Linked DNA regions of Ketobacter sp. MCCC 1A13808. The protein of the gene in region 1 interacts with the protein of each later gene in a pairwise test. Links are inferred from orthologs where the notes say so. Each region holds a gene or a part of one and is shown on either strand. Other genes may lie near its edges. The genes, in order: bioB and FT643_RS00730.

Evidence for each region.
Region 2: the proteins of bioB (region 1) and FT643_RS00730 interact in binary tests that used the Escherichia coli proteins (3 or more experiments, as listed by UniProt). The link is inferred for Ketobacter sp. MCCC 1A13808 from one-to-one orthologs.

What each region holds. Positions count from the first base shown.
Region 1 is NZ_VRKW01000019.1:20,552-36,781, forward strand. The notes cover bases 6,628-9,429. They hold bioB (biotin synthase BioB), read left to right. Parts: upstream 6,628-7,365; coding sequence 7,366-8,493; downstream 8,494-9,429. Other genes in these bases: FT643_RS21015 (ComF family protein), read right to left, coding at 6,628-7,149; bioF (8-amino-7-oxononanoate synthase), read left to right, coding at 8,532-9,429. Also shown: gspN (type II secretion system protein N), read left to right, coding at 1-421; FT643_RS20990 (type II secretion system protein N), read left to right, coding at 553-1,518; type II secretion system secretin GspD, read left to right, coding at 1,578-3,674; FT643_RS21000 (YkgJ family cysteine cluster protein), read right to left, coding at 3,745-4,173; FT643_RS21005 (ketopantoate reductase family protein), read left to right, coding at 4,346-5,350; FT643_RS21010 (serine/threonine protein kinase), read right to left, coding at 5,380-6,360; more of FT643_RS21015, read right to left, coding at 6,457-6,627; more of bioF, read left to right, coding at 9,430-9,701; pimeloyl-ACP methyl ester esterase BioH, read left to right, coding at 9,717-10,520; malonyl-ACP O-methyltransferase BioC, read left to right, coding at 10,524-11,309; bioD (dethiobiotin synthase), read left to right, coding at 11,313-12,011; FT643_RS21045 (flagellar biosynthesis protein FlgE), read left to right, coding at 12,302-12,535; FT643_RS21050 (putative metalloprotease CJM1_0395 family protein), read left to right, coding at 12,548-13,477; FT643_RS21055 (acyl-CoA dehydrogenase C-terminal domain-containing protein), read left to right, coding at 13,908-15,710; FT643_RS21060 (hypothetical protein), read right to left, coding at 15,840-16,230. UniProt on the Escherichia coli protein: Catalyzes the conversion of dethiobiotin (DTB) to biotin by the insertion of a sulfur atom into dethiobiotin via a radical-based mechanism.
Region 2 is NZ_VRKW01000001.1:153,924-170,133, reverse strand. What follows is about bases 8,470-11,251. They hold FT643_RS00730 (class II glutamine amidotransferase), read left to right. Parts: upstream 8,470-9,355; coding sequence 9,356-10,147; downstream 10,148-11,251. Other genes in these bases: FT643_RS00725 (DUF1631 family protein), read left to right, coding at 10,164-11,251; FT643_RS00735 (VWA domain-containing protein), read left to right, coding at 8,470-9,309. Also shown: dnaX (DNA polymerase III subunit gamma/tau), read left to right, coding at 1-1,615; FT643_RS00775 (YbaB/EbfC family nucleoid-associated protein), read left to right, coding at 1,648-1,971; recombination mediator RecR, read left to right, coding at 1,982-2,581; FT643_RS00765 (ZIP family metal transporter), read left to right, coding at 2,589-3,302; FT643_RS00760 (acyl-CoA dehydrogenase family protein), read left to right, coding at 3,420-4,565; FT643_RS00755 (ribonuclease D), read left to right, coding at 4,641-5,789; FT643_RS00750 (YcgL domain-containing protein), read left to right, coding at 5,782-6,045; FT643_RS00745 (YcgN family cysteine cluster protein), read left to right, coding at 6,072-6,515; FT643_RS00740 (hypothetical protein), read left to right, coding at 6,531-6,926; more of FT643_RS00735, read left to right, coding at 7,048-8,469; more of FT643_RS00725, read left to right, coding at 11,252-12,116; FT643_RS00720 (PilZ domain-containing protein), read left to right, coding at 12,125-12,496; cysK (cysteine synthase A), read right to left, coding at 12,556-13,524; FT643_RS00710 (hypothetical protein), read left to right, coding at 13,788-14,798; FT643_RS00705 (AAA family ATPase), read left to right, coding at 15,019-15,861; FT643_RS00700 (vWA domain-containing protein), read left to right, coding at 15,864-16,210.

The DNA.
Region 1 (16,230 bases):
CGACCTTAACGGGGATATTCAGGCCAGAATGCTGGATCAGATGCTAAGAGAATTCGGTGTGTCCGCTGGTGGTGCGCTAAAAGTGAACCAAGTCGGCTTTAATATAAGCGGAAACCGGGTATCTTCAGCCGAAGGTCAGATAACATGGGGTGGTGGTATGGTTACTGCGCCCGGCCGCGGCAGAAGCAACCCCATCGATTTTCCACCGGTGAAAGGTGAGCTTTCCGAAAACGAAGGCAATTTGATGCTGGCGTTTACGGAAACAAAGGGCAATAAGTCGTTGGGCGAACTGGGATTACTGCTTGAAAATGGTGTCGCGAGTGTAAAAGTGTTACAGCGAGTGTTAAGGCTTGCGGGTATGGAAGCCTCGGGTAGTGACGACAAAGTTTTGGTAAATATGCAGCAACCGCTGCCATTCTGATATTTAGTTATTGAAGAATGCTAATCTGTTATTGAAGAGTACCGTCTTATTCGTATGCGTTGAACCATCGGTTAAAGTGAGGTTCATAGAACCAGAATAAGAATAAGAATTAAGAAGGGCAGGAGATTACATTGACAGCGGATCCCCAAACCAATCCTTGGGTGAGTAAAGGCAACATACTGGCGTGTGCCGTCCTGGTAATTGCTATTGCCTATGTGTTGGTGCAGATAGTGTATTTGTTCGTAGATACCTCTGTTGGCGATGCCCCCTCGGTTTACGGGGATGGCAATACGGCTGGTATGCCGGTGAGCTCCGAAGGCAGCAAGGTCGATACATCGGCTATCGCTTTGTGGAGTCTTTTCGGCAAGGAAGGAGCGAAGCCGGTCGAAACCACTCAAACCACAGATGTGGATGCTCCTGAAACGCGCCTTGCATTGGAGTTGCAGGCTGTTTTCGTTTCGCCCGATAAAGAACGCTCTTCCGCCATGATTGCAGAAGCCCGTAAAGAAAGTCTTCTGTACCGTGTTGGCGATAAGGTTCCCGGTAATGTGTCTTTGGAAGCAGTGCACCCTGACCGTGTACTTTTGAACCGCAACGGTTTGCTGGAAGCACTTTATTTTCCTGAGAACGCAGGAGCGGGCATGAGCCGAGCTGGGTCAACCGCGCGTGGACGTGATGCGCGTTCCGCAAACTTGATGCGTCGTTCCGGGTCAGATAGTGGTCGCAAGGCATTTGGCTCACGACCCGGCGCTGGTGGTGGTCTGTCGCAAGCGGATATGCAGGCAGCCATGACCGGCCAGATGGTGGGCGCTTTACGTGAACAATTGGATCAGAACCCGTCTGAAGTACTGACTCAGTTCGGGCTGGCGTCAAATAATGGCCGTGGTTATCGTGTTTCTGAAAGTGCAAACCCCATGTTAGCCGCGGCAGGCGCACGACCGGGGGATTTGATTTTGGCCGTGAATGGTCGTTCTCTTGGTGATCCTCAACAAGATGTCGGCCTCATTGAAGAAGTTATGCAAGACGGGTCAATAAGAATCTCCCTTGAGCGCAACGGCAGGGCTTTTGAGTCTGAATTTCAACTACCTGGGCGCTGATAAATGATGTGGCTGGATTGGCAATAATGAAAAGACAAATGGTTGGAAGCGAGTTCCATATGAAAATAACTAGAACGCTGGCGGCGTTGATTTTTGGACTGATGTTATCGATTTGTGCCTGGGCACAAGACGACGGAGGTGCCTGGAAAATCAACATGAAAAAAGCCGACATTCGAACTTTTATCGAGCAGGTTTCCGATATTACCGGTTATAGCTTCGTCGTGGACCCCCGGGTGAAAGGGGAGGTGACCGTTGTATCCCACACGGAGATGTCCTCTGCGGATATTTATAATTTGTTCGAAAGCGTGTTGCGTATTCATGGTTATGCTTCTGTTAAAACCGGCAACGTTGTAAAAATTGTGCCTACGCAGGGTGCGAAGCAGGAAGATCTTCCTCTCTCAAACAGCGGCTTGGAAAGCGAGAGAATGGTCACCCGCGTTATACCGGTAGAAAATACCAGTGCCACGGAGCTGGTGCCGATTTTACGTCCGATGGTTCCTCAATACGGGCATCTGGCTGCGGTCAGCTCTGCAAATGCTCTGATTATCAGTGATCATGCCAACAACATCTCCCGTATCATGGGCATCATCAAGCGTATCGATAACGCAGAAAGCGAAGAAGTGGAAGTGATCCAGCTGAAACACGCCTGGGTTGGGGATGTTGTAAAAACCCTGGAGCAGTTGACTCCGGTGGAGACAGGAAATGCAGGGAAGAAGACCAGCCGTCCTTCCGGCAATGTGCGGGTGCGAGTTGTAGCCGAGGAACGAACAAACCGGTTAATATTGCGGGGCGAAAAATCCGCCCGAGCGCGTATTAAAGATCTGGTGATGGACCTCGATCGGCCGGTGGAATCCAGCGGGTCCACCAAGGTTATGTATCTTCGGCATGCGGAAGCCGAAAAAGTAGCTGAAATTCTCAGTGCTTTGATCGCAGGCAAGTCTGCAACCGGCGGAAGCTCTTCGTCTAGTAGTTCAAGCGGCAGCAAGAAAACGTCTGCTCCAGCGTTATCCACGTCGACCGGTGATGGTAGTGATGTCACCATTCAGGCTGACGAAACGTTGAACGCGTTAATCGTTCGAGCGGCTCCCGCCGATCTGGCTGAAATCCGCAGCATTGTGGATCAGCTGGATGTCCGCCGGGCTCAGGTGTTAATCGAAGCGGCTTTCGTGGAAGTATCCGGTTCGGCTAGTGAGGCCATCGGTGTTCAGTGGGCTTATGGTGATCCTGCCGAGGGGGTAGGCGGAACCAGCTTGTCGGTGCCTGGTCAGTTATCTCTTTCCACCGTAGCTGGGCTAATTGATAGTGGTAGTGATACCAGCACGACGGGTAATGCCGCCACAGATACTTCTTTTTCTGGGTTGTTGCTGGGTGGGGCAACTCAAAACGGTGCAGTCAGGATGGGAGCCATTATTCAGGCTGTAGAGTCCAATACCAACACCAATCTGCTATCCACTCCCAGCCTCATGACTTTGGATAATGAAGAAGCTGAAATCATTGTGGGTGAGAATGTGCCGTTTATTACGGGTACAAGTTTGAGTGGAAATAACGACAATCCGTTCCAGACAATCGATCGACAGGATGTTGGTTTAACCCTGCGCGTTACACCCCAGATAAACGACGGCAACGTAGTCCGATTGCAGTTAGTGCAGGAAGTTTCCAACGTGAGCAGCCAGGCAATAGAAGGCGCTGCTGACATAACCACGCAAAAACGTTCTGTCAAATCAGTAATTTTAGCCAACGACGGCGAAATTATTGTCACGGGTGGTTTAGTCAGTGATGACGTGCAGAAAGTGGTGAACAAAGTTCCGTTGCTGGGTGATATTCCTTTGCTTGGCGCGTTATTTCGGGCCAAGAGTGAGAAACTGACGAAGCGAAACTTATTGATGTTTCTTCAGCCGACTATTGTGCGCAATGATAAGGGCGCCAAATCGGTGAGCGAAGAAAAATATAAGCAGATGCGCAGCTTGAGCTTGACCATCGATCAATACGGCAATATTGAGCAGGCTCCCAGTTCGGTATTTCCCGAAAGCGCCAAGGAAGTGTTAAAGAAAGGTCTGCACTTTGGCTCTCAAACCGCGACAGAAGCCGACCCCAAAGCGAATGGGGAAGAGCAAGGCGAAGAAGAACAGGATGATAGTGATTATATGACGGACTAGTTCCGCTTGGTCACTGACAAGAAAAGGGGCTTAAAGCCCCTTTTTTTCGTCCGCAGAATTATAGTTTCACTCACGCGTTTTGTTGCCAGCTTTTCTTTTTAAAGCGTTTGTCCCAGCCTTTGTAACGCTTGCGGCAGTATTTATCCAGTGCCTCATAGCTTCCGAAATACAGATCACTGCCTTCCTCAATGCTAACGTCGAACTCACAATAGTCGTTGCTATGGTCTCGGCATATCAGTGGCCGCTTTTCATAAATTCCACAACGCCCATCGTCCAGTAAGTGCAGGCATTCGCTCAAAAAGAGCAGATACCAGCCTTCGGAGTCTTTGAATATATGTACGTTTTTGTGGGAAATTTGCCATAACAGCAGGTCAAAATCCCGCATCGAGGTGGGTTTATCAATATTTTGCGTCACATATCGACAGCATTTGGATTCGTAACAGATGTCACATTTATTGTCCGATAACGTAGTGTCGGATACAGCAATTTTTTTCGCCATAACAACAGGTTAAAGATTTGGTCCGTGGCCAATATGAATTTAGATTTTGAAGATGATGCTTTTAGATCAACTTGTTATAAACAGCCGGTGCCTCTCCTGATGCGCTAGCTTGTTCCCCTTTATATCGTATGTTTATATCAAGATGTCGGTCACTAGAGGAGGGGATAATAACGTGGTAACGGCATTAATTGTAGGTGCAGGGGCCGTGGGCCAGGTTTACGGGCATTTTCTGCAGCGAGGTGGCGCGTCCGTATCCTACCTGGTGAAAGAGAAGTACAAATACGACTGCGAAAAGGGATTTAGCCTTTACCGGTGTCGTCGTAGCGGTTTAGGTGCAGCTGAAGCTTTCAGGGCTGACCGTATTTTCACGCAGTACGATGAGCTAAAAGGTACAAATTGGGATCAGGTCTGGCTGACCGTTTCTTCCTCTGATCTTCGTGGTGAGTGGTTGCGACAATTGCGTGAAGTGGTGGGCGGCGCAACCATTGTGATGCTGCAACCGGATCTTGATGACCGCGATTACATTTATAGTGCATTCCCTCAGCAGCAAGTCGTCTGCGGCATAGTTAACTTTATCAGTTACCAAACGCCATTGCCGGATTTGCCGGATTTGCCGGATTATCACCCTGACTCCTCAAAGCAGGGCGTTGCCTACCTGGTTCTTCCCATGATGCCCGCCGAGTTTTCAGGGGATGTAGAGCGTCTGACCGGAGTGATGGAGGCGATGGCAGACGGTCGCTTTAACGTGAAAGTCGAGCAGGATGCGTCCCGAGTTTATGCAGACCGAACCGCGATGATGATTCCGCTGGTGGCTTTGCTGGAATTGGAGCATTGGTCGTTCAAAAAATTACGCTTTAGTCATTCGCTTGGGTTAGCCGTTGGGGCTGCACGAGAGGCTTTGTCGATTGTGGCGGCAAAATTTGGGCGGAGGTTGAATTGGACCGAGCGATTATTCAGTTTGTTCTGGGTAAAGCTGGCGTTACCGGTTATGCGTTATGTTTCACCTATGGATGTCGAATCCTATGCCAAATTTCAGTTCGTTAAAACCGCGTCCCAAACGCGAATGATGCTACAACATTTTATCGATGATGGTGAGCTGTTGGGGCAATCTACGGTGGCATTACAGGCGCTCTATGACCGCCTTCCGGAGAGGCCGGAAAGCGCGAAAGCGGCGTAGGGTTATGGCTGCCGAGCCAATCCGTGTTCTTAAAACAAGCGAAAGGGTTCGTCATCCAAAATGAATAATTGTTCCTGAAGTTCGCTTATATGGCTTTGCCAATAGTGCTCTGTATTAAACCAGGGAAAGTTAGGGGGGAAAGCCGGGTCGTCCCAGCGTCGCGCGAGCCAGCCGGAGTAATAGACCATTCGCATGGTTCGCAGTGGTTCAATTAGTTGTAGTTCTCGCCGGTCGAAATCATGGAATTCTTCATACCCCTCCAATATTTCACTGAATTGAGCGATCTGTTCATGGCGGCTACCAGACAGCAGCATCCACAGGTCTTGGACTGCCGGAGCGTTCTGACAATCATCAAAATCGACAAACCAGGGGCCGGTTTCCCGGTGCCACAGAATATTTGCGATATGGCAGTCACCGTGACAGCGTATTAGGGAGGGAGTGATGGCATTGAACAAGCTTCTGAAACGTTCGGTAAACTCGTTAATCAGGTTTTTGTAAGCTGGTATTAGGTGGCTCGGAATAAAGTTGCGGCTTAACAAGTAGTTAGAGGGCTCGCTGATCATGCGCTCTATAGTTAGTGTGGGCCTGGCAGTGAAAAGAGTCGTTCCCCCCACTTTGTGCAGTCGACCCAACAATCTACCCAGCCATACCAGCTGGTCAAAATCATTCGGTTCTGGAGCTTGACCGCCTTGGCGTCGGAAGGCAGCAAAACGGTAGCCCTGGAAATAGTGCAGTGTGCGTCCTTTAACTTGCAATGGCGCCACGGCCGGTAATTCGAGATTGGCGAGATCCCTGGAATAAGCGTGCTCCTCAAGAATGGCTTCATCGGACCAGCGTGAAGGGCGATAAAACTTTACGATGACAGGCTCGCCGTCATCGATTCCAATTTGGTTAACCCGGTTTTCGTAGCTGTTCAAGGGAAAAAAACGCATGTCAGCGATAAAACCAAGAGACTCTACTGCATTGATGATCAGGTCGGGAGTGAGGTTGTCATAGTTGGGGTGTAGCACCCTGTCGGTGGAGGGTCGATTCGACATAAAAAACGCTTCACTTAAGGTTGCCGTCGGTGCCGTCCTAAGACGGAGCGGTCCATTTTAGCACAACAATCAAAATGAATTGGTTGCACTGGTGCGGGCGACTGCCCATCCATCCACTCTTTCGATGCCGGAGCGACGGAACTGAGCGGCAATCTGATTCAGGGTACTGCCGGTTGTGATGACGTCGTCGATAAGTGCGATGTGGGAAAGCGCCGGATATTCTTCCCGCAGCAAGGCGCGGTTAACTCGATAGGTGCGCTGTAAATTGACTTGTCGCTCAGCGCGGGAAAGCGATTTCTGCTGAACGGAGTCTTTTATTTTCCGGATCAATGTATAACTCACCGGGATCTTGAGTTTATTGCCCAGTGTTTTAGCAATGATGCCGGACTGATTGTAGCCCCTTTCACTTTGCCGGTACGGGTGGAGAGGGACGGGGACCAGCAGTTGGGGACGAACAACATTATTTTGTTGGATGCTTGTTGCTAGAGTCCGGGCCAAGCTGAGTAACAGTTCCGCCCGGATTCCGCTTTTGCCGGAAAGCAATAGTTGGTTGATAGGGAAGTCGTAAACGAAGGGGGCATGGCATGAATCAAATTCCGGTTCTGTGTGGGTGCATTGAGCGCACAGGCCGTTAAACGGCGTACCCCATGGTTCAGCGCAGCGTAGGCAGCAATGCTGATTCCAGGGCAAATCATCATGGCATCCCGGGCACCATTCGCCTTTCAATCCGATATAACGTTGGCATAGCAAGCAAGAAAACATATTTAGGTTATAAAACGACCTCTTGTAAACTTTTGTCAAAACTATCCAGTTGACAAAGGGGTGTCGCCGGTTACTATGCTCATCATTAGCTCAATTTAACCGGCCCACGGGCTGAGTGGCATTTCGGAACATGTTTTGCGTGAGTATCTGAAATTGCTCTACAGCAATCAGATAGACAACGCAGCGACAAATATTGACGGCAGAAAGGACGGGGACATGACGGCAAAGCAGAATCCAGTGGAATCGATACGACACGATTGGACAATCAAAGAAATCCAACAGTTATTCGATCTACCTTTTAATGATCTGATGTTTCAGGCGCAGACAGTTCACCGTCAATACCATGATCCTAACGCAGTTCAAATCAGCACCCTGCTGAGTATTAAAACCGGTGCCTGCCCTGAGGATTGCAAATACTGCTCGCAAAGTGGTCATTACAATACCGGCCTGGAGAAAGAAAAACTGTTGGAAATCAATCGGGTGCTAGAACAGGCTCGACAGGCGAAGGCATCCGGTGCCAGCCGCTTTTGTATGGGGGCTGCATGGCGCTCCCCTCGGGAGAAGGATATGCCCTATGTCCTGGATATGGTGCAACAGGTTAAATCTCTGGGCATGGAAACTTGCATGACTTTGGGGATGTTGGATCAGGGGCAGGCACAACGACTCGCTGACGCCGGGCTGGATTATTACAACCATAACCTGGATACCTCACCTGAGCATTACAACTCCATTATTACCACTCGTACCTACCAGGATCGCCTGGATACATTGTCCAATGTACGCGATGCCGGCATGAAAGTGTGCTGCGGTGGCATTTTGGGCCTAGGTGAAACGGCCCGCGATCGTGCCGGGTTACTGATGCAGTTAGCGAATTTGCCAGACCATCCAGAAAGTGTACCGATTAATATGCTGGTCAAGATCGAAGGCACGCCCCTGGCCGATGTCGCGGATCTGGAACCGTTCGATTTCGTGCGTAATATTGCGGTTGCTCGGATCCTGATGCCAAAATCGTTTGTACGTCTGTCTGCCGGACGCGAAGCCATGAACGAACAAATGCAGTCGCTTTGCTTTATGGCGGGTGCAAACTCGATTTTCTATGGCGACCGTTTGTTAACAACCAGCAATCCGGAAGCGAATTCGGATCAGAAATTGTTTGCCAAGCTGGGCATCAAACCTCTGCAAATTCAGGGCGCCAGTGATGAGGCTAATGAAGCGGCTATTCTGGACTCGGTGGAACACCAGAAGAATGCCCACTTGTTCGTGGACGCTACCCGAAAAAGCGCGACACCTAAACCGCATGAACAATGCCCCAAGATGGCTGCAACCGGCGGAGCGCTGCAGTAAGTTGCCGGTACGGTTTTTCTTAGTAGGTTAATTGAACAATGAGCGATCCTTTCCAGCTGGGTGACCGGCTGCGCCAACGACGAGAACAGCATCTGTATCGTCGGCGCAGGGCGCTGCACTCGGCTCAGGGAACGCACATACAATGTGACGGAAAACCCCTGCTGAATTTCTGTAGTAATGATTATTTGAGTCTGGCAAATCATCCTCGCTTGATCTCAGCCGCGAAAAAGGCCGTCAATACGTTTGGAGTCGGCAGCGGTGCGTCCCACTTAGTCATCGGCCATAGCTGTTTGCACCAGCAATTGGAAGAGCGCTTGGCGGATTGGGTGGGGCGGCCAAGAGCGCTTCTGTTTTCTACCGGTTATATGGCAAATATGGGGGTGATCAGTGCGCTTTTAAAACGCGGTGATACGGTCTTTCAGGACAAGGTTAACCACGCTTCCCTGCTGGATGGTGCGCAGCTGAGCCGGGCCAGATTGGTACGCTATCCCCATTGCGATACAGAACATTTACAAAGGCTATTATCGGCTACGGATACGCCATCATTGGTGGTGACGGATTCCATTTTCAGTATGGATGGGGATGTAGCACCGTTAATGGATATGGCCCGAACCTGCCAAAACGAAAATGCTTGGCTTATGGTAGATGATGCGCATGGGCTGGGCGTGTTGGGTCGGGGAAAAGGCGTGCTGGCAGAGTATAACCTGAGTCAGTCCGATGTACCGGTGTATATGGCGACACTGGGCAAAGCGCTCGGGAGTTATGGTGCGTTCGTGGCTGGCAGCGATGATTTGATCGAGTTTTTAATTCAATTCTCCCGATCCTACATTTACACCACGGCAATCCCGCCTGCGATTGCTGCGGCGTCCCTGGAATCGTTGTCGTTGTTGGAAACGGAAACCTGGCGCATAGACCGTTTGCACTCGTTGATTGACTATTTTCGCAGGGCTGCAGCGGCCCGGCAGTTACCAATACTGTCGTCGCAATCCGCCATTCAACCTTTCAAGATCGGCGATTCGGAACGGGCGGTTCAGATCAGCGAAAAGCTACAAGCTTGTGGCATTCTGGTCGGCGCTATCCGGCCTCCGACGGTGCCTGTTAATACCGCGCGGTTACGTATTACGTTGCAGGCCGATCATCAGGAAATCGAAATAGATCAATTGCTGGATACCTTGGTGTCGGTATTTCACCAGACTGACCAGCAGTAGGAGTTTATCCAAGTCATGTCTTTGTCACTTTACTACGACACTTTTCGCTGCACAGGCGATATCGAGCGCCCCCCCGAGCTTTTGTTGGTTCATGGTTGGGGTATGCACAGTCTGGTATGGGATCCGGTGATGCCAGCACTGCTACAACGTTTTCAGGTGACTGTGGTGGATTTACCCGGCTTGGGGCGTAGCCCTATGCCGGGCGGAGACTACGACCTGGACTATCTGCTGCGGCATATACTGGCTATTGCTCCAGCCCAAGCTGTATGGATGGGCTGGTCGCTGGGTGCCATGGTAGCAATGAAAGCCGCGATCGATTATCCCGGCCGTGTCACCGGGCTGGTGAGCGTGGCATCGACACCCAGGTTTGTTTCTGACGACCAGTGGTTGGTGGCCGTTAATCCGGAAATTCTGACTGCCTTTTATCAAGTGCTGCTGGAAGACGCAGAAGGCACGCTCATTCGTTTCCTCTCTTTACAATGCAAGGGCAGCGATACCATTAAGGCCGATATACGTCGGCTCAAGGAGCTGGTGACCTTTCACGGGATTCCGGCAAAAAAAGCGTTGCGCTGTGGTTTGGAGATTTTGCAGCAAGTGGATTTGCGCAATGAGTTAAATCAGATTCAATGTCCGGCACTGTATCTTTTTGGGGAACATGACCACCTGGTTCCTGTGGGGGTCAGCGCTGCAATAACCAAACTGCAACCAGAGGCGGACACGGCGATTATCAAAGGGGTGAGCCATATCCCGTTTTTATCGGCTCCTGATTTATTTGTGGCGGCTTGCTCAGAATTTTTCAGTGCGCGGAATTTAGGATGAGTTATGTCAGTTAACAAGCGCGCTATTGCAAAGTCATTCAGCCGTGCCGCTACCCGGTACGACAGTGTTGCGCATGTGCAACGCCAAGTGGGGGAGGCGATGTTGTCTTTGCTTGAAAAACAGGGAAAGTATTATCAGAACGCATTGGATATCGGCTGTGGCACCGGTGCATTAACACGGGCGTTGTCACCTTATGCGGATAGTCTCACGGCTTTGGATATTGCGCCCGGAATGCTCGCGGTCGCGCAACAGCGTGATCAAGATAAGCGTATTAGTCGGTTTGTCTGTGGCGATGCCGAGCAACTCCCTTTCCCGTCACAATGTTTTGACTTGGTGTTCAGTAGTTTTGCATTACAGTGGTGCGATAACCTGTTTCAGGTAGTGACCGACATCCGTGCTTTGTTAAAACCGCAAGGGCGTTTTTTGTTTTCGTTACCGGTGGACGGGACACTCTGCGAATTAAAGCAAAGCTGGGCGCAGGCGGAAGGCCGTCACAGCCACGTGAATTCTTTTTTACCGGTTGACCAGGTGCGCTTGGCCTTGCAGCAATCTGAATTTAACATGGTTGCGTTTCAGGAGCGTACAGATCAGGTTTTTTATAAAAGTGTGCGGGAGCTAACGCGCGAATTGAAAACCTTGGGCGCCCACCAGGTCACTTCCAATCGGACCCCCTCGTTAACTGGAAAACAGACTGTTTTGCGTATGACTGCGGCTTATGAAAGGCTCCGGACTGAATCGGGGCAATTGCCTGCCAGTTGGCATTACGTTGTCGTTTGTGTGGAAAAATAAATTATGGCTAAAACAAAAGTGTTTTTTATCACGGGCACCGATACTGAGGTCGGAAAAACCTACGTGACAGTCGCGTTGCTGAATGCCCTTAAGCAGAAGGGGTTACGGACATTGGCATTGAAACCGATCGCGGCCGGTTGTGAAGAGCAGGGTGGTGAATGGGTTAACGACGATGCGTTGCAATTACGTCGGGCGATGACAGAGCAATTGCCATACCAGCAAATAAATCCCATTGCGCTGAAGTCGGCCATTGCGCCTCACCTGGCCGCTCAGCAGGAAGGCAGGCGACTGTCGGCGGATCGATTAACCGGTGTTATTCGCGGTTCGTTGATGACGCCGGCCGATGTTGCCTTGATTGAAGGGGCTGGTGGTTGGCTGGTGCCACTGAATGAGCGGGAGACGTTGGCGGACTTGGTAGGTCAGCTAGCCATCCCGGTGATTCTGGTGGTGGGGGTGCGTTTGGGTTGTCTGAATCATGCCCTGCTAACAGTCCAGTCGATTACCGCGGCGGGCCTCCCGCTTGCTGGCTGGGTGGCGAATTGCCTGGATCCTGCAGCGTCGATGGTGTCAGAAAATATTGAAACGTTGGCAGCGCGTATCGATGCGCCTTGTTTGGGTGTGATTCCCCGGCAGACGTCGGCGAGCGAGTGGGGCGGCGCGGAATTTCTTAATATTGATGGGCTATTAGAAAGTGCACTTTAAGAACCGGATTTAATGCGTGGTTTTCGGTATGGGGCTACAGTCCGCCAATTCCGGGGGAATCCTCCCTAACCTGTTTTGATGATTTTCGTTTTTAAAAGCAGCTCTTTACTCCATCGTTGCCGGGTAGATTCCGGCAGTACAATATTTGATCTGCTGGTCTATACTGATTAGAACGCCGTTAGACCGCTTTGTATTGGTTCGCTAATGCAGGAGCTCACTGGGCTAGGTCAGCGTGTTAACCCGCAGTCGGTATGCGCGGGTCTCAGAATTGTCCGGATGAGGTAAATATTATGGCCATCGGCTCCATTATGAACAACGGTGTAATGGGCATCCAAAAAGGCTATAGCCAGATCAATCAGGCAACAGCCAACATTGCTAAAGTAGCGGTATCAGAAAACCCGACCCGGGATCTGACCGAATCAGCGGTTACAATGATGCAGGGCAAAGTGCAGGTTGAGGCTTCTGCTAAGGTGCTGCAGACGGCCAGTGACACGATCGGCTCGCTCATTGATATTCAGGCATAAGCGGTCAAGCTGATGTTTATTTCTCCTGCTCAAACGAACGCGGCGTATTATAGCGGTGCAGAAAGTGCGACGACCGCAACCGGAGTGGTTCGCGTTAGTGCACGTGGGGCGATTCCTCCGGTTGAAGCCGCAGAAAAAGATGCGGCTTCCCAGAACCAACAATCTGACTCCCCTGTGGCGAATGGCGCCAGTCCTGCGCCACCATCCGATACTGAAAAAACAGCGCCGAAGGAACCGTCTTTAAGCAAAGCGGAAGCCGAAAAACAAGCAGAGCAGCAACAGCAGCAGGAAGACCAGGTTATCATTGATCAGCTTAAGGCTCGTGACCGTGAAGTACGGGTTCACGAGGCGGCTCATGCTGCAGTCGGAGGGCAATATGCGGGTTCTCCCAGTTATGAATTCACACGAGGCCCCGATGGTAAAAACTACGCTACAGCTGGCGAAGTGGGCATCAGCGTATCGGAGGCCAACGATCCCCAAGCGACTATTGAAAAGGCCAGAGTGATTCAAGCTGCGGCTTTGGCGCCGGCTCAGCCATCCGCACAGGATCGTCTGGTGGCAGCAGAAGCTGCTCGAATGGAATTGAATGCTCAGGCCGAGCTGCAGCAATTGAAAGCCCAGGAAGCCGAGCAGTCAGTACGGGAGCGGGAATCAGAAACGGCTGAAAGTGAGTCGGATGATCCTGGCGCGCTCCCGGAAAAACGTGGCGACAACTCGTCATCAGTGTATGACGCCAGCCGCGATCAACTTAATTTGTCAGCGGGAGAGGCCGGTTTGGCAGAAGCAAACCCTGCCGCGATAACCTCAGACACTGAAAGTCAAACTGCCGCTGCGTTTCGAGTCGCGACCGACAACGTCTATTTCCAGCAATTCCGGCAGCAAGGTCCGGTTGATGTGCAGCACCCTTACGGTAAAAGCGGGCAGTTGCACCTTCTAGCCTGAGCCTGCATTGTGCGCACGCAGCGTCCCTATCTTTCCTATTAATTTAAAAACTTTTTTATTGCGCTCAATTGGCTCAATCATTGCTCGCATGACGGGGGTAGTTTGCTAAATTTCGGCCAACAAGTGGCCTTACTCGGCCAATATCTGTATGAAAAGTGTAAAACAACATTGACGAATTAAAACAATTGTTTGAAACTTCTGTTTGTCAGTGTTGAGCGTTGGAATGCGAAGGCCGGGTTTGACTTCGGGGTCACGAAAAATTCTAACGCTCGTTTGAATAGTTCGGGTACCATGCTTTCCCCGAATGTTTTGGTGCAAGCCTGCATCAATGATACAGTTTTCACTGGATTTCCATGCTTGGTTGAAGCCAGCCAAGCCGAATGTTGTTCAACATGCCTGCAGACGCATACGGGCAAACGAGGATTTAACCATGCCAGAATATAAAGCTCCCAGACGAGATATACAGTTTGTATTGCACGAAGTTCTGAAGTTGGAAGAGCATTACAAAGCGCTGCGTGGCGATGAGGAAGTTAATCGTGATTTGATTGATGCCATTCTGGAAGAAGGCGCTAAGTTCTGCGAAAACGAGTTGGCGCCCTTGAATCGCAATGGCGATGAAGAAGGTTGTGGCTTTGAGAACGGCCAGGTCACAACTCCAAAAGGTTTTAAAGAGGCGTATCAAAAATACATCGAGGGTGGATGGCCAGCACTTAGCGCATCTATTGAAGATGGTGGCCAGGGCTTGCCGAATTCATTGGGAATTATGATCAGTGAAATGGTGGGTACTGCGAATTGGTCCTGGGGAATGTATCCCGGACTCAGCCATGGCGCAATTAAAACGCTGGAATCGCATGGTACTCCTGAGCAAAAAGAGCGGTTTTTGACTCGGTTGATATCCGGAGAATGGACCGGAACCATGTGTTTAACCGAATCACACTGTGGAACGGATTTGGGAATTTTGCGCACGAAAGCGGAGCCCAATGCCGACGGCTCTTACAGCATTACCGGAAACAAAATATTTATTTCGGCGGGTGACCACGACATGGTGGATAATATTATTCACATTGTATTGGCGCGCTTACCGGATGCGCCCAAAGGCACCAAGGGCATTTCTTTGTTCATTGTACCTAAAGTAAATGTCGGCGAAGACGGTACCTTGGGTGAAGCCAACGGAGTGACCTGCGGCTCTATCGAACACAAAATGGGAATCAAAGCCTCAGCCACTTGTGTGCTGAACTTCGAAGGCGCGAAAGGGTATCTGATCGGCCCCCCTAATCGCGGTCTGAACTGCATGTTCACTTTTATGAATACAGCGCGTATCGGAACTGCGTTGCAGGGCGTCTCGGCTGCGGAAGGTTCATTCCAGGGTGCATTGGCGTACGCAAAAGATCGTTTAGCCATGCGCTCATTAAGCGGACCTAAGGCACCGGATAAAGAAGCTGACCCGATCATTGTTCATCCGGATGTTCGTCGCATGCTGTTGACCCAGAAGGCTTTTGCTGAAGGCGGTCGTGCAATGTTGTATTACCTGTCCATGCAGGGTGACGTGGTTGAGCATGCTGAAGACGAAGAAGCGAAAAAACTGGCCGATGACTTGATGGCATTTTTGACCCCGATTGCGAAAGCCTTTTGTACAGAAGCCGGTCTGGAAGCCGCCAATCATGGTGTACAAGTATTTGGTGGTCACGGTTTTATCCGGGAATGGGGTATGGAGCAAATTGTTCGCGACACCCGCATCTCCACGTTGTATGAAGGCACTACCGGTATCCAGGCCCTGGATTTATTAGGGCGTAAAGTGATGTTGACGCAGGGCGCGTTACTCAAAAACTTCACCAAGATCGTTCACAAATTCTGCAAAGAAAATGCAGATAACGAATCTATGGCGGAGTTTATCGCGCCTTTGTCAGCGGTTAACAAAGAATGGGGTGACGTGACAACTCAGATTGGCATGCGGGCGATGGCCAATCAGGAAGAAATTGGCGCTGCTGCAGTGGATTATCTAATGTACAGCGGTTACATCACGTTAGCCTATTTTTGGGCCTTGATGGCCAAGTCCGCCCAAGAGCAGTTGGCTGCCGGTAGCAGTGACGTTGGTTTCTATACCGCGAAAGTTCAGACAGCCCGTTTTTATTTTAAGCGTATCCTGCCGCGCACCAAAGCGCACGTTGAAACACTTAACGGCGGCATAGATAGTTTGATGGAGATGGAAGAAGATAATTTCGGCTTCTATTGATACACACGGTTTCCCTCTGTAGTCCTTTGCCCGCACACAAGCGGGCTTTTTTTCTACAGAAACGATTGCCAAATAAAAAAGGTTCAATGAAAATTCCATTGAACCTTTTTTATTTCACCTGTGCTGAACCTATTTTACCAAGTCAGTCCATCCACCAGAGCTATCATTGTCTCCGAAACTGCCAAATTCATCGTCGTCCACCTCGGCGTCATCAGGAACATCTTCAAGTGACGCGGCCTTGCGTGCTTCTTCTGCAGCTTGTTTTCGGGCGATTTCAGCTTGCTTTCGTTTCTCTGCTTCTTGTTTTGCTTGCTCTTCGGCGAGTTGTTGACGCTCTTTTTCCAGCTGGGTTTGTCGGGCGGTTTCTTGTTTCGCCTTATCTTGCTGTTGACCGTAAGCCGCTTTCTGCTTTTTGATGTTGGCTGCAGTCGCTGTTTGGCAGCGTTCAGTAGAATTCATTAATTTGGAAAATTGCTGGCTGGAAGTCCAGCTTGAATACTGTTTAACCGTCCCCAATAAC
Region 2 (16,210 bases), on another replicon or contig:
GGCTTCACGAACCAAGGTCGAAGACACTCGTGAATTGTTGGAAAATGTTCAGTACGCGCCAACCCGAGGCCGCTTCAAAGTTTATTTAATTGATGAAGTTCATATGTTATCGGGGCACAGTTTTAATGCATTGCTGAAAACACTGGAAGAACCGCCACCCCACGTTAAGTTCCTGTTGGCAACCACCGATCCGCAAAAGCTGCCGATCACCATTCTTTCCCGTTGCTTGCAGTTCAGTCTCAAAGCCATGACCCCTGAGCGCATCGTCGGTCACCTGAAGAAAGTGCTCGAAGCCGAATTGGTTGAATTTGAAGACCCCGCTCTATGGCAGTTAGGGCGGGCCGCTGACGGCAGTATGCGGGACGCTCTCAGTCTGACCGATCAGGCTATCGCATTCGGTAACGGGAAAGTCATTGAACACGATGTGCGATCAATGCTGGGTAGCATTGATCGCGAATTTGTATTTACTCTGATCGATGGTCTGGCGGAACACAGTGCAGAAATGCTGATGTCAACGGTCATCCACATGGCCGAGCAAAGCCCGGATTACGCCGGAGTGCTGGCCGAATTGATCAGCATGTTGCATCGCCTGGCGGTAGCTCAGCTTGCTCCCGATGCGGTTGATGATAGTGACGGCGACCGTGAGCGGGTGCTGGAATACGCGAAGCGCTTTGCCCCCGAGGAATTGCAGTTATATTATCAGACGGGGTTGCTGGGCCGGCGTGATCTGCCTTTGGCACCGGAGGCCCGCAGTGGCTTTGAAATGGCGTTGCTGCGCATGGTGTTATTCAAGCCTCAGGGTTTGATCTCAGCACCGGGTGCTCACTCAGGGGCGTCCGGCCAGGGAGCAACTCCCCCGGGAAAGCCCCTTAGCCCTGTTACGGCAGGGCAGCCCGGCGAGATTCCGGCCCGCCCGTCGGGCAATGCCAACGACCATCTTTCGAAAATGAAACAAGTGCTGGGAAGCGCCGAGCCTTCACCTGAGGTAGCCAAAAAGGGACCCACCGTGACGCCGGTGGCAACCAAACCGCGGCAGCCGGTGCCGCGAAAAGAAGATGGAGTCAAAAATCCGGATTTCAGGAATGCGCAAGCGGGTGCACCTCCTCAACCGGATACCGCGAGTCAGGGTGCAGATCGCAGTGCTCCTGAAGGTAAAGCTAGCGATAATAACAAGCCCCAGGCGGACCCAGTTGCAGAGCCCAAGCCTAAGATCAAGACCAACGTTATCCGGCTGGGTGACGAATGGGCGGATATGACGGGCCTGTTGGAGTTGGCCGGCCCGGTGCGAAATTTTGCCCGCAATTGCACTTTGGAGGAGCGAGGCGAACAGCGTTGGGTATTGGCTATCAGCCCGCGGTTTGAAGCGCTCTATAAGGAGGAAAACCGGGAGTTGCTTGAAACGGCGATATCGGAAAACCAGGGCAAACCGATTACACTGGACATCCTGGTTCAGGAGCCAACTAAGCCAACCCCCGACCAGTTGCTGGCGCAATATAAACAGGCACGAAAAAATGAAGCGATCGAGCTAATGCAGGCTGATCCTTTCGTACAAGCATTACAATCCAGCTTCGGTGCAACTTTAGATGTGAATTCGGTGATACCACTGGACGATTAGCGAAGCCCTCGGGCGATAAGATAGGTAAGAGCATGAAAGGACAATTAGGTGATTTAATGAAGCAGGCGCAGGAAATGCAGGAGCGCATGCAAAAAATGCAGGAAGAATTGGCAAATACCGAAGTGACCGGTGAATCCGGTGCAGGCATGGTGAAAGTGCTAATGACCGGGCGCCATGACGTGCGTCGGGTACAAATTGACGACAGCCTGCTGAGTGAGGATAAAGAGGTGCTTGAAGATTTGCTGGCGGCTGCGGTGAACGATGCGGTACGCAGGGTTGAGCAGAATAATAAAGATAAAATGGGCGGCCTCGCGTCGGGTATTAATTTGCCGCCCGGCTTTAAACTGCCTTTTTGACAGCTGAACCATGAGCTTTAGCCCGTTAACCAGCCGCTTGATTGAGGCTCTCACCTGCCTGCCCGGCGTTGGACCTAAATCCGCTCAGAGAATGGCGCTCCATTTGCTGGATCGCGATCGAAATGGCGGTGAAAAGCTGGCGCAAACGCTGCAATTGGCGATGGATAACATCGGTCGTTGTCAGCGTTGCCGCAATTTCTCGGAGAGTGAGGTATGCCAGACCTGTACTCAAACCAGTCGTGATGCCAGTCTGTTGTGCGTGGTAGAGACCCCCGCGGATGTGATCGCGTTGGATCAATCCGGTGGTTTCCGCGGTTACTATTTTCTTCTGTTGGGGCACCTGTCGCCGATCGATGGCATTGGCCCGGAAGAGATCGGTGCTCCGTTGCTGGATCAACGCCTGGCGGAAGGCGAAGTGAAAGAAATGGTGATTGCCACTGGCACAACAGTGGAAGGCGAAGCCACTGCGCATTACCTTTCTGAAATGGCGCGCAGGCATGGAGTGGTCGCCTCACGAATCGCGCACGGTGTGCCAATGGGGGGTGATCTGGAATACGTCGATAGCAATACCCTCAGTCTTGCGCTAAAGGGCAGGAAACGACTGGAGTAACGCCGGTATGAATACCATTTATACGGTGGCTGCAATTACCTGGTTTGCCGGCATCACTGCGTATGTCGGGGGATTGCTGGCCCGCTATGAACGTACTCCCGAAACAGAAATAAAAGACAAGGTCATACACGGTGTGGTCGCATTTGGCGGTGGCACGTTGATTTCCGCCGTAGCTTACGCCCTGCTGCCGTCCGGTATTCAAAACCTTTCGGTACTAAATTTGAGCCTGATTTTTCTGGCCGGCAGCGCCGTATTCTGCTTTTTGGATCAATTTCTGACAAAGCGGGGTGGTGCGGTCTCCCAGTTTCTGGCGATGTTAATGGATTTTATACCGGAGGCCATGGCGCTGGGCGCTGTGTTTGCAAGTAACAGCGCGTTAGGCATGCTGTTGGCGGGCTTTATTGCTATCCAGAATTTTCCTGAGGGATTTAATGCTTACCGGGAGATGGTGCAAAACAAGGTGAGTGCCAAGACCGTGCTGCGGCTGCTCTTTTTCGCTTCGCTATTGGGCCCGGTTGCCGCCGTCATTGGCCATGTGTTTTTGCGCGAGCAGGCGGAACTCACTGCGGGGATTATGACCTTTGCCAGTGGCGGAATACTGTACCTTATCTTTCAGGACATAGCGCCGCAATCAGCGATGAGAGGACATTGGAGCCCCCCTTTTGGTGCGGTGTTGGGTTTTCTACTGGGTGTGATCGGGCATATGCTGGTGCATGGCTGATCCGGTGGTGAAAGGCTCGTCCCGCAAAACCACGTGACGTGAATAAACGAAAATTGCGAACCAAGCAAGCGCTTGGTATATTCGAGCCTCATCCACTTCCGGGCTCAGGGAATCGCCATGTCTTCGTACCCAGTCTATTTTGGGGAAACTCAGCAACTCATCCGCCACTCGGTGAAAAAATTCGTCGAGCAGGAAATCAATCCCCACGTAGAGCAATGGGAGGAGGCTGGCGAATTGCCGCGTACCTTGTACCGCAAAGCAGGCCAAGCGGGCATATTGGGTATCGGTTATCCCGAGCAATACGGTGGCACGGGGCTGGATGTGTTCAGTAAAATTGCGGCCTCAGAGGAAATAATGGCGTGTGGCGCTGGCGGTGTTGCGGCCGGTCTGGGGTCTATCGATATCGGATTGCCACCGGTTGTCAACTGGGGCAGTGACGAGTTAAAGCGTCGTGTAGTTGCACCCGTGATTGCTGGAGAGAAAATTCAATGTCTGGCAATAACCGAGCCCAGCGGCGGTTCAGATGTAGCCAATCTCAAAACACGCGCGGTCAAAGACGGGGACTACTATCGGGTTACCGGCTCCAAAACGTTCATTACCAGTGGCGTCAACGCCGATTATTACACCGTAGCGGTGCGTACGGGTGAGCCGGGTTATGGTGGCATCAGTTTGCTACTGATCGAGAAAGGCACTCCCGGATTTAGCGTAGGCAGGAAGCTAAAAAAAATGGGCTGGTGGGCGAGCGATACTGCCGAACTTTTTTTTGAAGATTGTGCGGTGCCTAAATCGAATCTTATCGGTCAGGAAAATGCCGGTTTCTATGTGATCATGACGAATTTCCAGATGGAGCGCCTGAATCTGGCGATTATGGCAAATTGCACCTCGCAACTGGCTCTGGACGCGTGTCTGGGTTACGTCAAGGAACGCAAGGCGTTTGGCAAGCCATTGTCCGGTTTTCAGACACTGCGGCATAAACTGGCAGAGGTCGCTACCCAGCTGGAAGCGTCAAGGGAGTTCACCTATCGGGTTGCAGCCAGAATCGCGGCGGGTGACTCGGTTATTAAAGAAGTATCGATGGCGAAAAACTTTGCTACCAGTGTAAGCGACCGCGCAACCTACGACGCTGTTCAGGTATTTGGTGGTATGGGCTACATGCGTGAGACGCTCGTGGAGCGACTGTATCGCGATAATCGCATTCTTGCCATTGGCGGCGGTACCTTCGAAATCATGAACGAAGTCATAGCCAAGCAGTTGGGTTTATAGTCATTCGCGGCTATGCCCTATATAATGCACAGTTTTTGACACTCCAAAAGCCTGAAGGCTGAGATATTCTTACTTGTGAATGTACAGTGGATCGATAGTCACACTCTGGTGTTGAAGCTTTGCGAGCAGCTTCAGGGCCAATCCCGCCTGGCAGTGGACACCGAATTTGTCCGCACCAACACTTACTTTTCCCAACCTGGATTGATCCAGGTCGCCACCGATTCGACTATTTATTTAATCGATCCTACTGGCTTGAGGCGGGCTGATATTGCCCCTTTGGGTGACCGCCTATTTGCAGCCGATGTGCAATTGCTAATGCACAGCGCAGGGGAGGACCTGGACGTGTTCCGGGGACTGTGGAACCGGTTACCGGTCAACCTATTTGATACCCAGATTGCCGCCAGTTTTGTGGGCTTTGACCGCCAATCCGGTTTGCAACGCCTGCTTAAAAATGCGCTGGATATCGACCTTGCAAAAGAAGAAACCCGCTCCGATTGGCTGAAACGGCCGCTAAGTGAGAGTCAGCTTCACTATGCGGCTGAAGATGTGCGCTATCTGCATAAACTGGCGGATGTGCTGGAAGACAAATTGATCACTCTGGACAGAATGGATTGGTTTCAACAGGAGAGCCGCGCGCTGATCACCCGTTATGAAAACCGTCCTGCGGATGATCAGTTGTATCTGGGGTTTGGCGCAGGTTGGAAGCTAAAACCCCAACAGCAAGCCGCATTGCGTTACCTGGCAGGGTGGCGTGAACGTACCGCACGGGAAATCAATACGCCCAAAACCTTTATTGCCAAAGACGCGAACCTATATGGTTTGGTGGAAAACCGCCCGAAATCAAAAGGCCAGTTGGCGGAAATAGGTCTGCAGAGTAGTCAGATCCGCAAATATGGAGACCAGTTGATAGAGCAGGTGGAAATAGGTTATCAGCAACCGATTCCCGATCCTTTGATTCCGCGCCCGTTAAGCAAATCCCAGCAACGGTTTTATAAAGAACTGCGTAAAGTCGTTTCTGACCAGGCCGAAAAACTGCAAATTCCCGCCGATCTATTATCCAGTAAAGCGAATCTGGTGGATTATCTGCTGTCCAGGGGAACGTCCGCTGCCAGCCCTTATGCCGGTGGTTGGCGGGAACAGGCCGTACAACCTTGTCTGGACGCGTATTGCGAATCGTCCGATCACGAAGCTAATCAACACGAGGATTCAGCCGCACATGACTGAAAGCAGTATCCGGTGCTCAGTTTATAGAAGCCCGAAAAAAGACGGAATGTATATCTATGTATTGAAAATAGAGCAGCCGTTTGAGGAATTACCGGAAGATCTGATGAAGCAGTTTGGGGAACCGGGTCATGTGATGGATCTGGTGTTGGACAAGGACCGCAAACTGGCAAGAGTCAATGTGTTGGATGTGATCAACGGACTGAAAGAAAAAGGCTATTATTTGCAGATGCCACCGTCTATTCACGGTTCAGAATAGCAACCTACTTACGTCGAGCAGCGGCCATGACTGAACGCTTTTGGGAAAATAAATCACTGGAACAAATGACGGATTCGGAATGGGAATCGTTATGCGATGGTTGTGCATTATGCTGTTTGCAAAAGCTGGAAGATGCTGACAGTGGCCGGATTTATTATACGGACCTTGCGTGTCACTTGTTGAATATTGATAAGTGCAGCTGTAAGAATTACAAGAACCGATTAAAGCTGGTGCCCGATTGCCTCAAAATTACCCTGGATGCTATCGATGAGTTCCATTGGCTACCCAATAGTTGCGCTTATCGCCGTCTGGCGGAGGGGCGGTCACTGGCAGATTGGCATCCGCTGATTTCCGGACGCCGTGAATCTGTGCATGAAGCTGGAATATCTGCGCGGGGCAGGGCGATTCCGGATTCTCTGGTGCAGCAACAGGATTGGGAAGACCATATTGTTCATTGGGTTAAATGTTAACCGGAAGGAATACGAATGTTAGATAGTATGGAGTACGCCGCTACGTGGGGAGCGTATTTGTTAGCTGTGCTGGGTGTTTTACTGTTCTGGTGGCGGGTGACCCTGTTTATTCCCTGGGTAACCATTCGAAATGCACTCAGACTGATCGTAGTGGCGCCACTGCTGGTGCCTGCACCGGTCACCGATGGCGGATTGGATTGGGCGCCCGCGCTATTCGTTTTGCTATTCGACATCACATTGCAGGAAGAGGGTAACCCCCTGAGAGCTGTGCCTTTTTTGAGTTATGGAGCGGTCGTCGCTTTGCTGCTGTTTCTAGCCGATATGGGATACCGCTTCTGGCGCAGTAAACGAGAACAAAACCGGAAAACTCAGCCTGTTGCTGAGGACGACGGCACACCAGACCCCGTCTGATTTCGTTCTCATTCAATCTAATCAGTAGTTTACAGTTCAAATGTCACCGCTCTGTCAGGAAATTGCCGGTATAGCTGCTATAACTTAGTGGTAATGCCAACCAATTCTTGACGGAGTGAGCGTGAAGCTACCCCCTTTATCCGGACTCGTTTTCATCACACTTTTGTGGACGCTATTCTATGCGGTACAGAATAGCCAGGCAGCCGAGCAGCCGAAATCGGATATGCGCGTACTCATTGATATTTCAGGCAGTATGAAGCAATCAGATCCACAGAACTTGCGTATTCCCGCAGTAAAACTCTTGTTGAATCTGGCGCCGGACAACAGCCGCTTCGGAATCTGGAGCTTTGGCCAGATGGTGAATAACCTGGTGCCGTCAGCGGCGGCCTCGGCGCAATGGAAATCCAGTGTCGTCAGCAAAGTGAATCTGATTAACTCCGCCGGTTTGTATACCAATATTGGTTTGGCACTCGAGAAAGCCTCGATGGGGCAAACCAAGCCTGACCCCGAATGGGAGCGGACTCTGGTTTTATTGTCAGATGGAAAGGTGGATATTTCCAAGGACCCCCAGCGTAATGCGGCAGAAAAACAAAGGATACTTGAGAAGGTCGTGCCGCGTTTGCAACAGGCCGGATTTCACATTCACAGTGTTGCGTTATCGGACAATGCTGACCTTGGCTTCCTAAAAGAATTATCGATCCGCACGGGTGGGTCGTTTTCCCGCGCCGGTAGCGCCGATGAATTGCTGAACGTCTTTGTCGCCGCTGCAGATCGTGCCAACGTGCCAGATCAGGTGCCGCTGGAAGGGAATCACTTTGCCATTGACGATTCAATTGAAGAGTTTACCGCGTTGGTGTTCCGAAAATCCGGAATGGCAGAAACCAAACTGGTGGCGCCGGATGGCAGCCAATACAGTCTCAAGCAGGGGTCGCACAACGTCAGTTGGTTTGCAGATCAGGAATTCGACCTAATCACGGTCTATAACCCGATGCCGGGTGATTGGGAAGTGGTTGCGGATATCGATCCTGATAACCGAGTGACCGTGGTGTCCAATTTACAGGTGAATATGGAAGGGTTGCCTGAAAATGTGCTTGAAGGTGAAAACCTGGTAATGAAAATGACCCTGTCTGAAAAAGGCCGCACTATTACCAATCCCAATTTCCTGAAGTTAATGGAGATCACGTTTCGTCAGGACGCGGCGGGCGGTGAAACCTTCGAGGGCAAGTTGTCTGAGTCAAGCGACGGAGAACCGAAAGTGCCTGCGGACGGTATTTATAGCGCAAAGCTGGGGCGCACGATCACGGATGGCACCCATACCTTTTCTATTGTGCTGGACGGCAAAACCTTCAAACGTAAGAAATCACAGGTTGTCATGGTACATCAGCAGGTGTTGGAGGTAACGCCTGCTTACCGTGATAATCAGGGTGACCTCCTGCAATATCTTAACCTGCAAACCGTAACGGGCCTGGTGAATCCAGAAGACATCCAGATCGTTGCCCAGATTACCGACCCACAAGGTGAAAAGAGTATACAAAATGCAGTGGAACTGGGTGACGGTAAATACACGCTGGATGTACCCGCGACCGACTCGAAAGGCGCGTATGAAGTTCTGGTCCGGGTGTCCGGAACGTCACTGAACGGACACCCGTTTGAATTGGTACAAGGTCCCTATACGGTCGATTACACGCCCATTGAAATCACCAATAGTGATGCTGGAGACCAGCTCGCGGCCGGTGAACCGGGGACGATTGAGACCTTCGATGAAGGTGCATTGGAGATTCCGACATTGGAAGTAGAGGAGCTGCCACCGGAGGGGGGGGCAGATGAGCTTTACGAACCCCCTGAAGGCGAAGAATTGCAGGATGTTTCGGAACCGGATTCGATAGCAGAGAATACAGATTCAAGCGACGCATCCCCAACGGGTTTTGACCCCACCTGGATATTGGTGGTTTTGGGTAACCTGGTGGTCATTGGGGGCGGGATCTTTATCTATATGAAATTTCTGCGCAAAACCGATGAAGAGCAGAGCAAAGTTGTGCAGGAAATCGAAGCGGTCCAGCAACAGAAGAAGCAGAAACAATCCAAAGCCGAGGCTGAAAATAGTGAGCAGGATGCGGCGCTTGTACCAAAATCCGAAACTAAGGTAAACGCGGATGCAGAATCTGCTGTGAAACCTGATGTGGTTGCGAAGGACGTTGTAAACCCGGTGCCGGAGCCGCCTTTACCGGAGCAAAGCTATCAGAATGAGACTTCAGTGCTCGAGCTCGAAGACGACGAAACCGTTGAGGTGGGTGATGACAGTGACGGCGTCCCGGACGAACAATACCCCGACGTCGACATGACCGACGATGAGTTTCAGCTGGATGACCCCAAAAAAGATTAAGGTCTGTTAGAGTTGGTAAATCAATTCGTTGCGGAGTAAAGGCCGGATGTGTGAACTGATGGGAATGAGCGCCAATGTGCCGACTGATATCTGTTTTAGTTTTGCCGGGCTGATAAAACGGGGCGGTGAAACAGGGCCGCACAAGGACGGCTGGGGGATCGCTTTTTACGAGGGTAAAGGCGTGCGTGAATTCAAAGATGTGGACGCCAGCAGCACGTCAGAATTGGCTCATTTTGTGAGGCGCTTTCCTATAAAAAGCCACGTCGTTATCAGTCACATTCGACAAGCCAATAGTGGCCCTGTGGCATTGGAAAATACCCACCCCTTTCAGCGTGAGCTGTGGGGAAAAACCTGGGTTTTTGCGCACAACGGCCAACTTAAAAACGGGGTCCGCAAGCAGAAATTAAGCCGTTATCGCCCGGTGGGAAGCACGGACAGCGAATTTGCTCTTTGCTATATTCTGGACCAGCTACAAAAGCAGTTTACCCGCTATCCGGCGAAGGGTGCACTTTTCAGTGCATTGCATGAACATTGTCTATACCTTAGTAAATTCGGGGTTTTTAATATTCTGCTGAGTGATTCAAAGTATCTATACTGTTACTGTACGACCAAATTAGGCTGGATCTGCCGCCGAAGCCCTTTTGGCCAGGCCAGACTCAAAGACCATGATATGGTGGTGAATTTCAGCGACCAAACCACGCCCGACGATGTTGTCACCGTTATTGCCACTGAGCCATTAACGGATAACGAGGATTGGACTCCGATTCAGCCAGGTGAGCTTCTGGTTTTCCACAAGGGGGTAGTCAGCGGAAAGATAAGTGCCGCCAGCACCCAGTAATTCTTGAAGAGCAACGATGTACAATAACAGCACCGGGAACGGAAATAAGGCCTTAGAAGCAGAAAACAGCGCGCCTGTGCGGATCGGGGCGCGGCTGGTGATCGAACTGTTGCGAATACAGGCAGAAGACCCTCCTACTGACAATATCAGGCTGACCCCGAACCGGACGAAGCACGCTCTGGCGGTGCTTAAACAGAAGCTGATCGAAGTGCAACGGCACGCAACCAAAAACGATGTTCACTGTTCGGTTACTCAAATACTGGCGGAAAGCTGCAGCGGAATGGAGATCGCGTTGCCTATTGCCGAACCGGATTGGGGCGCGGTGGGCTTGCTGGATCAGTTGTTTGATCAGTTGCTGACAGAACAAGGGCTGGATCAGGAAGCCCGTGGCTGGATCGAAAAATTGCGCTTGCCCATTCTGCGCTACGCCCTTCTGGACTATTCCTTTTTTTTCACTCCGCAAAACCTGGTTCGCCGCTTTCTCAATCAAGCGTATTTGATCCTGTTGAGCAGCACTGAAAAAAGTCGTCGGGTTTATCGGGAAAAACTCGATGTTTATATAAAGCGTATCCTGAACGAATTTGTGGACGATGCGGGGGATATGAACAGCATTTGTATTGAGGCGCAGGCTTGGTTTGCAGGTCAGAATGAAAAAGTAGAAAAGATCGAAGAGCAGCTGAAGGTGCTGGAATCTGCCCGTCGTAAAGAAAATGTCGCTGAACCCCGAGTCGTGGATGAGCTAAATCGGATTGCATCCGGTAAGCAGTTGCCGAAAATGGTGACGGAGTTTCTGCACGGTGAATGGCGACGATCAATGCTTCACGTGTCAATGCGTGAAGGGGAAAGTGGCTCCACCTGGAAGCGGCAGATACGGATCACTGAGTCGATAGTCGAATTCTGCCTGGATTGTGTCGCCAATGACGGTGGCGAACAGGAAAAATACCGCAGTTTCTATCCGGTACTATTAAAAAATATAAAAGCCTTGTTGGAAAGTGTTGCAGACGATCAAGAGGCATTGGAAGCGACGTTGGAGCCGCTGGAGTTGGCACTAACCGCGATGCTGAACGGGGCCATTCCACCGCTCACTGACACGCCTGCACTACGGCATGCTAATACGCATGTGTCCAGTGTGGAAGTAAAACGGGTGGGCCAGCAGGCGCTCAATCAAATTGAAGGCCTTAGTGAAGGTGACTGGTTGCGCATGAAAACCTCAGAAGGAACCCATGAATTATGCAGGGTAACTCTGAAAGGGGTGGATCAGGCCCCCTGGGTTTTAGTCAGTCAAAGTGGTAAAACGGTGGCTAAGAAAAATTCGGTTCAGCTGGCCCAGGGTATCGAAGGCGGTGTTGTCGATGTCGTTAAGAATACGCTTTATTGGGATAAGGGACTTGAAAGCGCGTTAAATCAATTACATGCCAAGTGGCTACAGGCCAACGAAGAACAAAAACGCGAAGCGGCCCGCAAACGACAGGCAGAAGCGGAAGCCCGCTTGCGCGCTGCCAAGGAAGAAGAAGCCAGAAAAGCAGCGCTACTGTTAGAGCCGCAAGAGGATAAGGTAGACCGCGTTGACGCAACCGAATCCCGCACCGAAGAAATACTACAGAACTCCGCTCTGGCTTTAGAGAAAACGGAAACGGAAGCTGATGAGGTGGGTGACTTTATAGCCCCCAGAACTATTAGCGAACACGAAATGACTGCCGCTATGCAAGCAATCGAGCAGATTCAGGTGGGCGGGTGGATCGCGCAGCAAACGTCTGAGGGCGAACTAAGGTGTAAGCTGGCCGTAAAAATCCGGGGTCGCGATAAATTGGTGTTCGTGAATCGCGTCGGTATCAAGATTTTGGAAATAGATAAGCAGGAATTGGCGCGTTTGATGGTCTACGGCGCAGTTTCAATTCTGGATACAGGGTCGGCTTTTGATAGTACCTTGGAACGGGTAGTCAGAAGTATTCAGAAAGAAAAACGATAGGATAAAATATGGCAGATCAACGCAGTCATAAACGACAAAGCCGCAAAGAAGATGCTTATCTGGAAGTAACCATAGATGACGCTGAAGGTGGGTACATTCAGAAGGTTATCGCCTGTGAGACGGTTGATCTTTCTCAGCGGGGTTTAAAAATTTATATGAGTGAGCCTGTTGAACAAGGCCTTATCTCAGAAATTCTGGTTGAAATATCCGGGGAACAGGGGCGGTTTTTTCTCACCACGGAAGTAAAATGGATCAGTCCTACCGGTGATGATGGATGGTACTTTGCGGGCTTTGAAATTTTCGATGCCGAAAATACCGACTTTGAATCCTGGTCTAGAATGGTGGATCAGCGTGCGGAACGAGAGCGTAAAGAGCCGTAGCTCAGGGTCAATCCCAATCCCCTCCGATCATTTTCGCCAGAGGGGGCATCGCGCGTTTACTATTGCACGCTCTCGTTGTCGCTGAATACACCTTCGAATAACACCGACGTTAAGTAGCGTTCGCCGGAATCCGGCAGAATGACCACAGTGGTTTTGCCTTTATTTTCGGGTCTGTCTGCTCTCCGGATGGCGGCACAAACGGCAGCACCGCAGGAAATACCCGCAAGTATGCCTTCCTTTTCCATCAGCAGGCGGGCGTATTTGATGGCATCGTCATTGCTCACCTGTTCAACCCCGTCTACCATTTTCAGGTCCAGATTCTCGGGCACAAACCCGGCACCGATACCTTGTATTTTATGAGGCCCGAAATTCAATTCTTCCCCCGCCAATGTCTGGCTTATTACCGGAGAATCCACTGGCTCTACTGCGATGGATTGAATGGGTTTCTGTTTGGTGTGTTTTATATATCGGCTAACGCCGGTGAGTGTGCCTCCGGTGCCGACACCGGCTACGAAAATATCCACTGCGCCGTCCGTGTCTTCCCAGATTTCGGGGCCGGTGGTTTTTTCATGGATACCGGGATTTGCCGGATTTTCGAATTGTTGCAGCATAATCGTTTTACCGCCGCTTTGTTCCACAATTTCGGCCGCTTTGGCGATCGCTCCTTTCATGCCTTTCGGACCTTCTGTTAGCACCAGATTAGCGCCCAGCGCCTTGAGTACCTTGCGCCGTTCCAGACTCATTGTCTGCGGCATGGTCAGCGTTAATTTATAGCCGCGTGCGGCGCAGACATAGGCCAAAGCGATACCGGTATTTCCGCTGGTGGGTTCGACCAACTCCATGCCTGGTTTTAACAAGCCGTCACTTTCTGCTTGCCAAACCATATTAGCGCCGATGCGGCACTTGACAGAAAACGCCGGATTACGGCTTTCAATTTTCGCTAACACCGTATGTGGCGTTAGATTTTTCAATCGAACTAAGGGGGTATTACCAATGGTGAAAGAATTGTCTTCGTATATTTTAGTCATTGTAAATATCCAGTTAATGAAAAATCCCAACGCGAAAAGGTTGTGCAGTGAAGGATTCTACTCCCTTGTTATGCATTTTCAATGCGGCAACCCAGTTCACAGAGCCATTGTGGCAGTGTTCACATTGACCAATTTATTGCCCGGAAGTGCCACTTAGTGCCCGTTTTATTGTGGGGCTGTTCAAACTTTCATCCCACTGCCGAGGAGGTTCACTGCTAGCCTTTTATAAAGATGTTAAATGACCGTCGGGATGTGAGGGACTTATGAAATATTGGATGTTGGCCGCTTTTTGCAGTGGTCTGTGTGCGGCAACCACCGTCACTGCTGGACAGAATGACGCCGCGGATGTGGTAGCTGATCAGGTGTTCAGAGCGGGCCTGGAGTATTGCAATCAGGCATCGAAAGTGAGTAGAACGGACGCGTCTGCTGCGCGCGAGCATTTTGCACAATATTTATCGCATCTGGAGCGCGCCAAGACGATCGCGGCGCAGGTGGTTCAGGACAATAGTTACATCCAGCGGGAAGCCCGGCGCTGCAGTCTGGTAGAGGATAATATTGCCAGACTGGAAGCTATGACGTTGGCCCAAGCGAGTCTGGATCGCTGCGGGGAGGTCCGCATGGCCTTGGACCAAGGCGCGCTGACCCAGGCCCAGACAAAATTCAATGAGTATGAAACCATGAGCCAGCAGGCACTTGCAGTAACCCCCACGGTTTTGCGGGTAGGTTCGCTCGGTGTGCAGTTTCGGCGTTGCGACCAGCTGGTGGAGAAAATTTCGTTAGCGAAAGTAAAACGAAGCCGTGTGGCTCTGGAAACGGAGCGCACGCTAGCGGGCTTCAAGCGCGTTATGGACAGCTGTTCTGTAGCTGAAAAGCTACTGCAGAGCCCGATGGAGGATAGCGGAAAGTTGCAGGCCACCAAACGGGTTCTGGAGCAGGTGAGTGAACAGCTGCAGCTCGCTGATCGTCAGGCAGCCGAATTAGTAAGGTCTGCCGTTGCCAGTGGCGTGGCCTATGAACAGCAGGTGACGGATGCCCAGTATAACGCGTCGGCTTGTCGGCAGAATCTGCTCTCGCAGGTATCCGCAATCCGCCATCAGGTGCAACAAGCGGGGTTGCAGCAACACGTTGCCACGGTAGAACAGCCAGAGCCGGTCGCAGCATCTGCTGCTGTACTCGTTCAGGAAGAGGTTAGTCCCTATGCCGCCAAGCCGAAAAATCCGGAAGAGGTTTCGGTCATCGGAGGGGTGGTTCAGTTAGGCACTCCTGAATTCTGATCAGAATTCAATATATTGAAAATATAGTCAGCCAGGGTTGATCGATTGTGCCGCCTATGTGTCCGGTATGGCCATTTTCAACCCCTTCCTCTGTGGATAGAGTGGGAATCAGACTTCCGGGGTAAGACTCCGGGGCACATTAATGGCCTTCATGACGTCTACAAGAGAAGTGGATTTGGTTTATAATGTCGCCAAATTAAAATGGTTCAAGGCGAAGACTATGCAATTTCAAGGTACCGATCAGTACGTTGCCACCGACGATCTTAAACTAGCGGTGAATGCAGCGATCCAGTTACAGCGCCCATTATTGATTAAAGGTGAACCCGGCACCGGTAAAACCATGCTGGCAGAACAAGTCGCGGAAGGGTTGGGCATGCGGCTGCTGCAGTGGCACATTAAATCCACCACCAAAGCACACCAGGGTTTATACGAATACGATGCAGTATCCCGGTTACGCGATTCTCAGTTGGGCAATGATAAAGTCCATGACATCAAAAATTACATTAAAAAAGGTAAATTGTGGGAAGCCTTTGAATCCGGTGAACAGGTTGTATTGCTAATCGATGAGGTGGACAAGGCAGATATCGAGTTCCCCAATGATTTGCTGCAAGAACTGGATAAGATGGAATTCTATGTGTATGAAACGCAAGAAACCATAAAAGCCACTATACGGCCTATCGTCATCATCACCAGTAACAACGAAAAAGAACTGCCGGATGCTTTCTTGCGTCGCTGTTTTTTCCATTATATTGATTTCCCCGATAAGCCGACCATGGAACAGATCGTGGAAGTGCATTTTCCCGGCATTAAAAAAACGTTGCTAAAAGAAGCGATGGAGGTGTTTTTTGACGTGCGCAAGGTGCCGGGCCTGAAAAAGAAACCATCCACGTCAGAATTGATCGATTGGCTGAAATTATTGTTGGCCGACGATATCCCCGAAGACATATTGCGTAACCGTGACACCAAAAGTGCGATACCGCCACTTTATGGCGCCTTGGTCAAAAACGAGCAGGATGTTCATTTGCTGGAGCGTTTGGCATTCATGCACCGTCGTGAGAGCTAAGCATGTTAATCGATTTTTTCTTTGAACTGCATGAAGGCAAAGTCCCGGTCAGTATTCGGGAATACCTGGACTTGTTGTCGGCGCTGGAACAAGGTGTCATTTATGCAGACATGGATCAGTTTTATTACCTGTCCCGAACGGTATTGGTCAAGGACGAAAAGCACTTTGATAAATTCGACCAGGCTTTCAAAAAGTATTTTGAAGGGCTGGAAGTGCTGGATGAATTGTTTGAAAACTTGATACCGGACGATTGGCTGCGCAAAGAAATTGAAAAAAACCTGAGCAAAGAAGAGTACGAAAAGCTCAAGGAGTTAGGCGATCTTGATAAGCTCATGGAGGAGTTCAAGAA